2 regions of the Clostridium cochlearium genome follow, and region 2 is predicted to be linked to the other one. Evidence: riboswitches for the same ligand, from Rfam matches in the RefSeq annotation. Region 2 holds a riboswitch; the other holds the start of a gene.

Region 1 (5,504 bases), 110 kb from region 2:
ACATCCTAAGTATTTTTCCTATTTCTTTTTTCTTATCTCTATATATTTCTTTTCTTCTATATTTAGGTGCAAATACTATATGATATTTACTCATTATTAAAATACTTAGATATAATTAAAATACTTAAACTTAATATAATAATGCTAATTAAAAATTGTACTTTAAATATATGTCTCAAAACAATCTCCTCCAAGTATATTTTCCTTTTATAATTTAAAATTATAAAAGGATTTTTAGAACATTCATAGAAGAATGCATATATAGTAAATATTTTTACTTTAGGGGGAATTTTAAATGTGTAAAAATAAGTTTACTCAATATTTTGCAAGAATCCTAATTGATATTAACAATGAACATTAATATAAAGTTTATATTAACACAATTACTTATAAGATTTTTATACTGGATATTTACATCAGTACTTGTTAACCTAGCAACTAATTTTAATAATATGTTTTTTATTGTATTTCTATGTTGCTTGTTTTTAGGTAGTTCTATTTTATTTCATAAAAAAAGAAGTAAAAAAATGTCCTTATAGCAGACTGTTTAATAGTATTAACTTTTATATTTCTAAATTATATTTTAAGATAGTATATAATTAATTTTTACTTTTTCAGTGTTTGGATCTGTTTGTATATAAGCATCTACTTTATACAATTCTTTAATAAGCTCAGGCTTTAAAACTTGTTTTGGAGTTCCACTGTCCACAATTTTTCCATCTTTTATTGCATATATTCTATCGCAATATTCTGCTGCCATGTTTAAATCATGTAAAGATATTAAAATTGTCTTTTTTAAGGTTCTAAGCAATTTAAGTATTTTTATCTGGCAACCTATATCCAAATGATTAGTAGGCTCATCAAGTATCATAAATTCCGTGTCCTGTGCTATTGCTCTAGCTATTAATATTCTTTGTTTCTCTCCACCTGATAGTTTTGAAAAACTTTTTTTCTCCATACTTTCCATTCCTACTTTTTCTAATGAGTCTCTTACTATTTGTATGTCTTGGCTATTACTTCCTTCAAAAAGCTTTTTGGATGGGTATCGACCCATTAAAACTATCTCCTTTACACTGAAATCAAATCCTACATTGTTTTCTTGTGCCACTATAGACATCTCTTCAGCCGCTTCTCTATTGGAACTTTTAATTAAATCTTTACTATTCAAATAAATGGTACCACCTTTAGGTTTTAGCACTTTATATATATTCTTTAAAAGTGTAGACTTACCACTTCCATTAGGTCCTATTATACCTACAAACTCTCCTTTGTTAACCTGAAGTTTTATTTTATCACATATTTTTTTATTTTCTATCTCATAGTCAAGATTCTCTATTTCTAGGTACATATTATTCACTCTCCAAAAGAATATCTATTTCGTTTAAGTAACCATATAAAAAATGGTCCTCCAGTAAGTGCAGTAACTATTCCTATAGGTAGTTCCTGAGGGGCAACCACCATTCTAGCTGCAACATCTGCCCAAATTATCAATAATGCCCCTAAAAGCGCAGAAATGGGAAGAACTTTTCTATGATCTGAGCCTACAAAATTCCTTGATATATGTGGCACTATTAATCCTACAAAACCTATTGATCCGCTTATGGCAACCAAAGTTCCTGTAAGTAATGCACAAACCAAAACTACTATAGTTCTTATAAGCTTTATATTCATTCCTAATACTATAGCTGTTTGCTCACCAATTAGCATGGTGTTTAACGCATTACTTAAACAAAATAATACTAGAATTGATACTATAAGTACTGCTAAAGGTATGGGAATATATATCCATTTAGTACCTGAAAGTCCGCCCATCATCCAAAATACTGCATTTCTAATTCCACTTTCATCTTTGGAACTATATATAAGGTAATTTGTAAATGCGGAAAAAATTGAAGACACTGCTAGTCCAGTAAGAACTAGTCTAATAGGTAATATTCCTTCTTTGGTTCTTGATAGAGAATATACAACAATTATAGATATTAACGAACCTATAAAAGCTCCTATTGGCATAGCAAAAATCCCAAAAATATTAAATATGCCTATAAGGGCTGCTGCCACTGCCCCTGCAGATGCTCCTGATGATATTCCAAGTATATATGGATCGGATAATGGATTCTTTGTAAAAGCCTGCATACTTACTCCAGCTATTGCAAGACCACTTCCTACAACTGCACTTAATATAACTCTTGGGAGCCTTAAATACCATACTATTCGTTGAATATTGCTACTTATTTGTGCAACCCCATCTATATTAAAACCTAGCTTGTATAATATTATTTTCCAAACATCCATAAAATCAATAGACACAGGACCAATTCCAACAGCTACCACCATTGATAAAATCATAATTACAAACAAAATTATAAAAAGAAAAGATGTGTTTTCTTTGAAGATAGTCTTCAATTATTTCACCAACCTATCTAAATAAATCAGGATAAAGTTCCTTTGCTAAATTCTCTACTGCATCTCCATTTCTAATTCCAGTAAATACACTTGGTAATGGTAAAATTACAAATCTGTTATTCTTTATTGCATCTATATCTTTTAATGCTTTGTTGCTTTTTAAGAATTTGATTTTATCTTCTGCTGACACTTTGCCATAATCATTTATAATTATGCATTGTGGATTTCTTTCTACAACTGCTTCCCAACTAACCTTTTCCCATGTCTTTTTTAAATCACCAAATATATTTTGTCCACCTGCAAGTTCAATAATATTGCTTTGAAGACTTTTTCCTGCTGTATAGGCCTGATCATTTCCACTATCATACACAAAAACTTTAATCTTTTTATCTACTTTACTTGTCTTTTTTTGTACTTCGCTAATTTGATTTTTCATCTTTTCAACTATCTTTTCCGCTCTATCCTCTACATTAAAAATTTTACCTAGATTGCGGAAATCTTCATATGTATCTTCTATTGTAGCCCCTTCTGTATAAGTAGCCTTTGAAACATAAGGCATTATACTATTGTCTACAAAATCTTTAACTGTCCCTACTCCCTTTTTCCCAAAAGCAGAACTTCTACCATATACAAAATCAGGACCTGCTCCAAGAAGAGCTTCCATTGAAGGATATTTTTCTGCCAACACAGGTATTTTTTTAAGTTTTTCCTCATATTGTGGAAGTATTTTTGCATTATTATAAGCTGTTCCAATTATTTTATCTTCTAAGCCTAATGCAAATAAATTTTCTGTTGTATGTGCATTAAAACTAACTACCTTTTCAGGGACTTTTGTATATTTTACAACTGTATTATAAGTTTCAATTTCAAAAGGAGTAAATTTTGTAGCCTTTACTTCTGTAGCCTTTCCATCTTTATTTGCTGTATCTTTAGCTGTATTTGAGCATGCTGTAAATGATGCTCCTAAAACCAAAGCTATACAAGTAGCTGACATTATTCTCTTAAAGTTCAAATTTTTCTTCATATATTTTCCCTCCTAATTCATTAAATAAAATTATGTATAAGTGATTAGCTCTGACACTAAAATTCTACAATTAAATTTAAATATTATATTATTCGTAAAAAATAAAAACTTCTCAATAACATATGAGAAGTTGATATAAAAACATATTATAGTTGTCTATAAAAGTAACTTTAATACACCTCCCCTATCAACCGTAGAGTTATTAGTGTCTAATTACAGGTAAGTCTTCTGACTTTGGTTCTTCAATTCTATAAACCTTCCCTCTTATGTGAAGTGGTATACTTTATAAAATCTCCCCATTACAGCGGCGGGACCGTACAGGATTTTCACCTGTTTCCATATTAAGCCTAACAAGGCACCTAAAATTTAAACTATTAAACTATTAAATTATTTACTTATTTTATTATAAATACGTAAACGAAATTTGTCAAAAGACGCACTTTGAGGTTTTATATTATTGCCTTATACTTGTAATAAATAGAATAGTGGAATTAACTTAAAAATATTGAATTACTTTTATTGTTAAATTTTATAATTATAGTTGCACACTTAACGTCTTTTTTAAAATAATCATCTGAAAAATTAACCATATATCTGCCTAAAAATTTTTCATTAGAATTTGGAATATATTTTAATCTATCAAAATACAAAGATATTATTTAATCTTATCCTTTTTCTTTTTATCAAAAAACCCCATAATTAACAATGTCATGAATAATGTTGTTAACATATATAACGATTGTTCCAATAATTTCACTCCCTAAGATAGTAGATTAGTTTAATATTCTATATTTTTATTATAACATAATATATGGATTTTTAATATGCTATGAAGTTGATAGTAAAAGCTTTAAATATCCTGTATACTTAATGTCAACAGACATAAAGCTTAATACTCAAACTATAATAAAATACTATTTAAACAGGTAGAGCATTGAATTGTACAACTCATGATATAATATAAAGGAAATATCTGATAAAAACTGAAAGGATGGGTTTTTAACATCACATTATAAATTGGAGATATCTATGAATAAAATTAATTCTTATTTTAAGCATTTTTTTAAGTTTTTATTGCTTTATTCCATAGCAATAATAATAATATCAATATCAATGATTTTAATAAACAATGAATTAAGTTATAATTCTATGAAATATTTTATTTTGTCATTTATAATAATGGCTGTTATTAATGCTTTTCAATATATGGATACAGAGAAAATTATACCTATTATAAATACAGCACATTTAGAAACTGCTCTAGAAGATATGAAATGGGAAATGAAACAAGAAAATAATATTATTATAATAAAACCAAGATTTATTGATTCTTTATTTGGGGAAAAAATTTTTATTAGCACATATAATGATGATAAAGTTAAAATAACAGGTGCTAAAAGGCTTGTAAATAGACTTATTAACTATTTAAATTTCATTTCTTAGTTTTACATTATCTTTAAAATGGAGTATTAATGAAATTATTATCTATAAGATTTCTATGAGGTGTTTAAAATGAAGCAAAATAAAAAAATTATATTATCTTTTTCACTTATACTAAATATTATATTAGTTGTATTATTAATATTTAGTATTTATAATTTAAATAAAGAAAAACCTTTAGAATATATTAAAGGTTTTTATCAATCTACAGAGTATTTACCTGATGTATACGAATTTAATTTTACAGAAAAAGAATTTTTTATAAAATTTAATAATAGTATAATTGAAAAAGGAAAATATCATAAATATAAAAATAATATATTTATTTGTTATGGAGAAAAAAGTATTCAGGTAGTTTCACTATTGAATAAAAACTTTTATATTTATGATAATAATAATAACAGAGTAATTGAACTGAAAAAAATATCAAATATTCCATCATCGTAAAACACATTTGTTACTGCAAATAGTAAAGGAGGTTTACCCTATTTGTAACTTCTTCATTAGATGGTATAAGATTTTATTTTTTTCCTTCAATAATAAATATTTTATCTCTAATTAACTTATCTAATAGTTGATCATCATTCAAGTTATTATCATTATGCTGTCCTTATACTATTTATTAATAATAGAAATA
Region 2 (5,504 bases):
GCATAATAAGTCAAAATAACTAATATAAAAAGCATATATTAGGATAGAATTTTTAATGTTTTATCTTATATATGCTTTTAATCTTTTTTTAATAAGGCAAATATGTTAAAATTTTAATTGATTGCAATAATTTTAATAAGAAGGGATAGAGAGTATGTTAGATATTCAAAATGTAGGTTTAAAGGTAGAAGAAAATGGAGAAGAAATTACAATATTAGACAATATAAACCTAAACATTGAAGAGGGTAAAATTTATGTAATAACAGGTCCTAATGGAGGTGGTAAAACTACTCTTTCAAAGTTACTTATGGGTATAAGAAAACCTTCATCAGGTAAAATAATTTTTAATGGAGAAAATATAACTAATTTAGATATAAATGAAAGAGCAAAGTTAGGAATAGGATATGCTTTTCAACAACCAGCACGATTTAAAGGCATAAAGGTAAAAGAACTTTTAGAAATAGCTGCAAAAGCAGATGAGAAAAAAGACTTAGATCTTTGTAAAGTTCTTTTAGATGTAGGACTTTGTCCACAGGATTATTTAAATAGAGAAATAAATAATAGTCTTTCTGGAGGAGAGTTAAAGAGAATAGAAATAGCTACAATTCTAGTTAGAGATTTAAAGTTAGCAGTTTTTGATGAACCGGAAGCGGGAATTGATTTATGGAGTTTTCAAAAACTAGTGGAAACTTTTAAAAATCTTAATCGAGAAAAAAAATTAACTCTAGTTATAATTTCTCATCAAGAGAGAATAATTCAATTAGCAGATGAAGTGATTATAATATCCGAAGGTAAAATAGAAAAGAAAACTTCAAAAGATGAAATACTATCTAAAGTAACTTTTGGGGTAGAATGTGGCTGTAATGCTGTCTGTGAAAGGAGAAATTAATATGTTAGGATCAGTAGAAGAGAGAATATTAAATGTCATAGATAATGTTAAAGATATATTTTCTGGAGCACATAATATAAGAAAAGATGGAGAAAAATTAGAAAGAAGTATTTCTAACAATATACATATAAAAAATAAGGAAGATAAAAGCGGAATAGATGTTATTGTAAAACCTGGCACTAAAGGAGAAAGTGTACATATACCAGTTATTTTAACTCAAGAAGGCCTTAGTGATAAGGTATATAATACTTTTGAAATAGGTGAAAATTCAGAAGTTGAGGTAGTTGCAGGATGTGGAATACATAATCCAGGACATTCAAAAACGCAGCATGATGGAGTTCATGAATTTTTTGTAAGAAAAGGTGCAAAATTAAAGTATAGTGAAAAACATTACGCAGAAGGAGAGGGAAAGGGAAAAAAAGTTTTCAATTCAAAAACCATTCTTCATGTAGAAGAAGGTGGAAAGGTTGAAATGGAAATAATACAAATTAAGGGAGTAGATGATACGGAAAGAGAAACAGAAATCTATTTACAAAAGGAAGCTAGTTTAGTTATTACAGAAAGAATGATGACAGAAGGAAAGCAGAAGGCAAAATCTGATATACAAATAGAATTAAAAGGAGAAGATTCAACAGCACAGGTAATTTCACGTTCTGTAGCAAAAGATGATTCAAATCAAAAATTTAATTTTAATGTTGTAGGTAAAAATAAATGTAGAGCCCATGTACAATGTGACTCTATTATAATGGGAAATTCTAAAGTTGAATCAATTCCTGCTATAGCGGCAAAGCACAATGAAGCAGAGCTTATACATGAAGCAGCTATTGGGAAAATTGCAAATGATCAACTTATAAAATTAATGTCCTTAGGACTTACTGAAAAAGAAGCTGAAGATACTATATTAAAAGGCTTTTTAAAATAGTTATAAAAGGAGTCTACTATGAAAAATAATCAATCAATTTTAAATGTGTTATTCATATTAGTTACTGTAATAACGATTATAAGTAGAAGCTTTGAAGTGGGTTCTATTTATAGAATAATACTATTAGCTATTAGTATTATAATTTCCATACCATATTTTTATATATTAGTAAAAAATAAAATGTATAAAAATAATTTATTAAATTTATTTGTAGCCATATTGGTATTTTTTCAAATAATAAATATAATATATTATACTTATGTTTTAAAAATACAATAAAAAAATAAGCTGTAGAATAATAAATAATAGAAAGGCGGTTTCTATTTAAAACTATTTTTATTGCATACAGCTTATTTTTCAAAATTGACTCTTATTCTTACGATATTAAAAGACTATAGTGCTTGGAATATTACTCATCATTTAACAGTAAGAAAAGAGTTGAGATTTGCAATATTAAATTATTAAAAAAAGCAACCCATGGAAAAGGTTGCTTTTTATCACAATAAGATAATTATTTTGAAATTAATAATCTTATAGCACACAAAACTACCACAACTTTCCCACCGAAAGAGGTTTTTAATAATTTAGGCAGGTCTCCTGGCTTAAGAATCATTCTAACCTTTACCTTCCTTCTTTTTAGAAGTGGTTATTAAAGGCTCGTCATCTATTACAGTAGCGGGGGCTGCTGTGGAATTTAACCACATTCCCTTTTCACCCATTATATACAACAAAATGAGCACCTAAATTTCATTTGTTATTAACTTATGAATAAAGTATATCATCTCAAAATTAATATGTCAACAGTAAAATAACAAAATAATAAAAAATAGCTTAAATAATAAAAATATGATAATTATATATATTATAAATAAACATATTAATATTTTATTTATAATTATTAACAATACCAGGTGTAATTTTTATAAAAATATGTTATAATGTATATGAAATTAATAAATTGATAAAATAAATGGTAAATATTAATAAACTATTAAAAATTAAATATTTGTTTATAAAGTTTCTTGTAAAAAAGAATTAAAAGGGAAGGAGGTGAAAATCCTCCACGGTCCGGCCACTGTAATTGGTGAGTTTATTCCATAAGCCATTGAGATATTCTTGAGAAGGCGGAAATAAATGATGAATCATAAGTCAGGAGACCTGCTTTATAGTAGTGTGAATATACAACTTCCGGAGAAAGTTGGGTATTGAAAATTATATTAAGTTTTAAGGATTAGTATAATACCTTATACTCTCATGGAATTTTGTGGGATATAAGGTTTTTTTATTATAAAAATATTAATTTTATAAAGGGGGTTGAGATAAGTCTTATACTGATTAAAAGAATATATGTAAAGACAAATTATTTCAATTAAAGAGGGGATTAAAATATGTATAAAAAAAGACAGTACAAAAATTTTATCTGTGTGTTGGTTGTAGTGTTAATGCTTTTGACTATTGGAGATGTTGGTATATTAGAAATGGGAACAGTATTTGCAAAAACTAATAAAAAAGATGATACGATAGAAGTAAATTCAGAAGAAAATTTAAATGAAAATAATATACTATCTTTAAAAGAAATTAGAGACATAATAAATAAAATACAAAGTGAAAATATAGGAATAAGCTCTATAAGAATAGTGAATAACTTAGAAGGAATTGAACCCGGAGATGAAATACAATTTGAGGTACAAGATGAATTAGGTCAACAAATACCTGTGGATAATTTAGTATTTACAGTAAATAATGAGGAGTTAGGCAAAATGGATGAAAATATTATTAATAAATTTACAAAATTAGGATCAGATACCGTTGTTATAAAAGTAACTTTGAAAGATAGACCTAATATAAAAGATGAGATTAGAATCTAGCCTGTCCAATTTTTAAAAATTTTCATTTATAAATTATAAATACATTGTAAAAACCTTAAGCTTTTATAAAATGTAAAAGCTTAAGGTTTTTTATATCTATTTATAGGAAATAATTATAGAATATACTAATAAAATATATAAAAATCTGATAAAATATGAGTATAGAACAAAAGAGAGGAGAGACATTTATGGATTATATGAAAGTTTATAATGAATGGTTAAATAATGATTATTTTGATAATGCTACAAGAGAAGAATTAAGGAGTATAGAGGATAATCCTAAAGAAATAGAAGATAGATTTTATAAAAATTTAGAGTTTGGAACAGCTGGACTTAGAGGGAAAATTGCAGCAGGCACAAATAGAATGAATAAATATATAATAGCTAAAGTAACTCAAGGCCTTGCAAAGTTTATAATAAAACAAGGTAAAGAGGCAATGGATAGAGGAGTAGCTATAGCATATGATTGTAGACATTATTCAGATGTTTTTGCAAAAACTGCAGCGTTGGTTTTAGCTGCAAATGGTATTAAAGCATATTTATTTGAAGATTTAAGACCAACTCCAGAACTATCTTATACTGTAAGGAAATTAAACACAATATCAGGCATAGTGGTAACTGCTAGTCATAATCCTAAGGATTACAATGGATATAAAGTATATTGGGAGGATGGAGCACAAATACTAGATAAAATAGCAATACCTATAACAGAAGAGATAAACAATATTAAAGATTTTAAAGAAATAAAGTTTATATCTGAAGAAGAAGCTTTAGAAAAAGGACTTTTAAATATCATAGGTAAAGAAATAGATGATGAATATATAGAAAAAGTTAAATCCTTGTCTATAAGGGATGACATAGATAAGAATATTAAAATAGTGTATACGCCATTAAATGGAACAGGAAACATTCCAGTAAGAAGAGTTTTAAAAGAAAGAGGATTTACTAATGTAGTAGTAGTACCAGAACAGGAAAATCCAGATCCAGATTTTACTACGGTAGGATATCCGAACCCAGAGGATATAAAGGCTTTTGAATATGCTAAAAGACTAGGGGAAAAAGAAGGAGCAGATTTATTATTAGCAACAGATCCTGATTGTGATAGATTGGCAGTAATGGCTAGAAATAAAGAAGGGGAATTCACAGCATTAAATGGCAATCAAACAGGAGCTGTTTTAATTAAGTATCTTGTAGAAAGTAAAGTGGAAAAAGGAACTTTACCTGAAAAACCAATGATAATAAAATCAGTAGTTACTGGTGATATGGGAAAGGTTATAGGGGAAAAGTATGGAGTTACAACCTTTGAATCTCTTACAGGATTTAAAAATATCTGTGGTAAAGAAATGGAAATGAATAAAAAAGGATATAATTTTATTTTTGGATATGAAGAAAGTATAGGATATACCGCTGGAGATTTTGTTAAAGATAAGGACGCAGTTATTGCAGCAATGTTTTTATGTGAAGCGGCAGCTTATTATAAAACACAAGGAAAAACTTTAATAGATGTATTAAATGAAATATATAAAGAGTTTGGATATTATAGAGAAAAATTAATATCACTTATATTAGAAGGTGTAGAAGGACAAAAGAGAATAGGAAGAATGATGGATGTATATAGAAAAGAATTTCCTAAAGTTATAGGGGATGTGAAACTTGTAAAATATATAGATATAAATGAAGGAAAAGAAATTAATCTTATAAGCGGTGAAGAAAAGCCAATAGAATTTCCTAAATCCAATGTACTTAAATTTATATTAGAAGATGGATCTTGGTATGCAGTTAGACCATCTGGAACAGAACCTAAAATAAAAATATACTTATATTC

Evidence for each region. A riboswitch is a leader RNA that binds a small molecule or an ion and turns the genes downstream of it on or off. The one in region 2 is predicted to bind cobalamin.
Region 1: it holds a riboswitch for cobalamin, as region 2 does, so the genes downstream of both, CKV72_RS02465 (ABC transporter substrate-binding protein) here and CKV72_RS03045 (hypothetical protein) in region 2, are expected to answer to the same signal.

Annotation. Positions count from the first base shown of each region.
Region 1 covers NZ_LT906477.1:510,729-516,232, reverse strand. The annotation lists partial or broken gene tnpA (IS200/IS605 family transposase) at 1-94, opposite strand, end outside; gene CKV72_RS02475 (ABC transporter ATP-binding protein) at 584-1,348, opposite strand; gene CKV72_RS02470 (FecCD family ABC transporter permease) at 1,354-2,346, opposite strand; gene CKV72_RS02465 (ABC transporter substrate-binding protein) at 2,417-3,427, opposite strand; cobalamin riboswitch at 3,629-3,805, opposite strand; gene CKV72_RS12200 (hypothetical protein) at 3,919-4,077, opposite strand; gene CKV72_RS02460 (hypothetical protein) at 4,457-4,870, shown strand; gene CKV72_RS02455 (hypothetical protein) at 4,940-5,314, shown strand; gene CKV72_RS02450 (hypothetical protein) at 5,490-5,504, opposite strand, start outside.
Region 2 covers NZ_LT906477.1:624,779-630,282, forward strand. The annotation lists gene CKV72_RS03025 (polysaccharide deacetylase family protein) at 1-23, shown strand, start outside; gene CKV72_RS03030 (ABC transporter ATP-binding protein) at 155-889, shown strand; gene CKV72_RS03035 (SufB/SufD family protein) at 891-1,811, shown strand; gene CKV72_RS03040 (hypothetical protein) at 1,830-2,090, shown strand; cobalamin riboswitch at 2,382-2,570, opposite strand; cobalamin riboswitch at 2,810-2,991, shown strand; gene CKV72_RS03045 (hypothetical protein) at 3,200-3,679, shown strand; gene CKV72_RS03050 (phospho-sugar mutase) at 3,868-5,504, shown strand, end outside.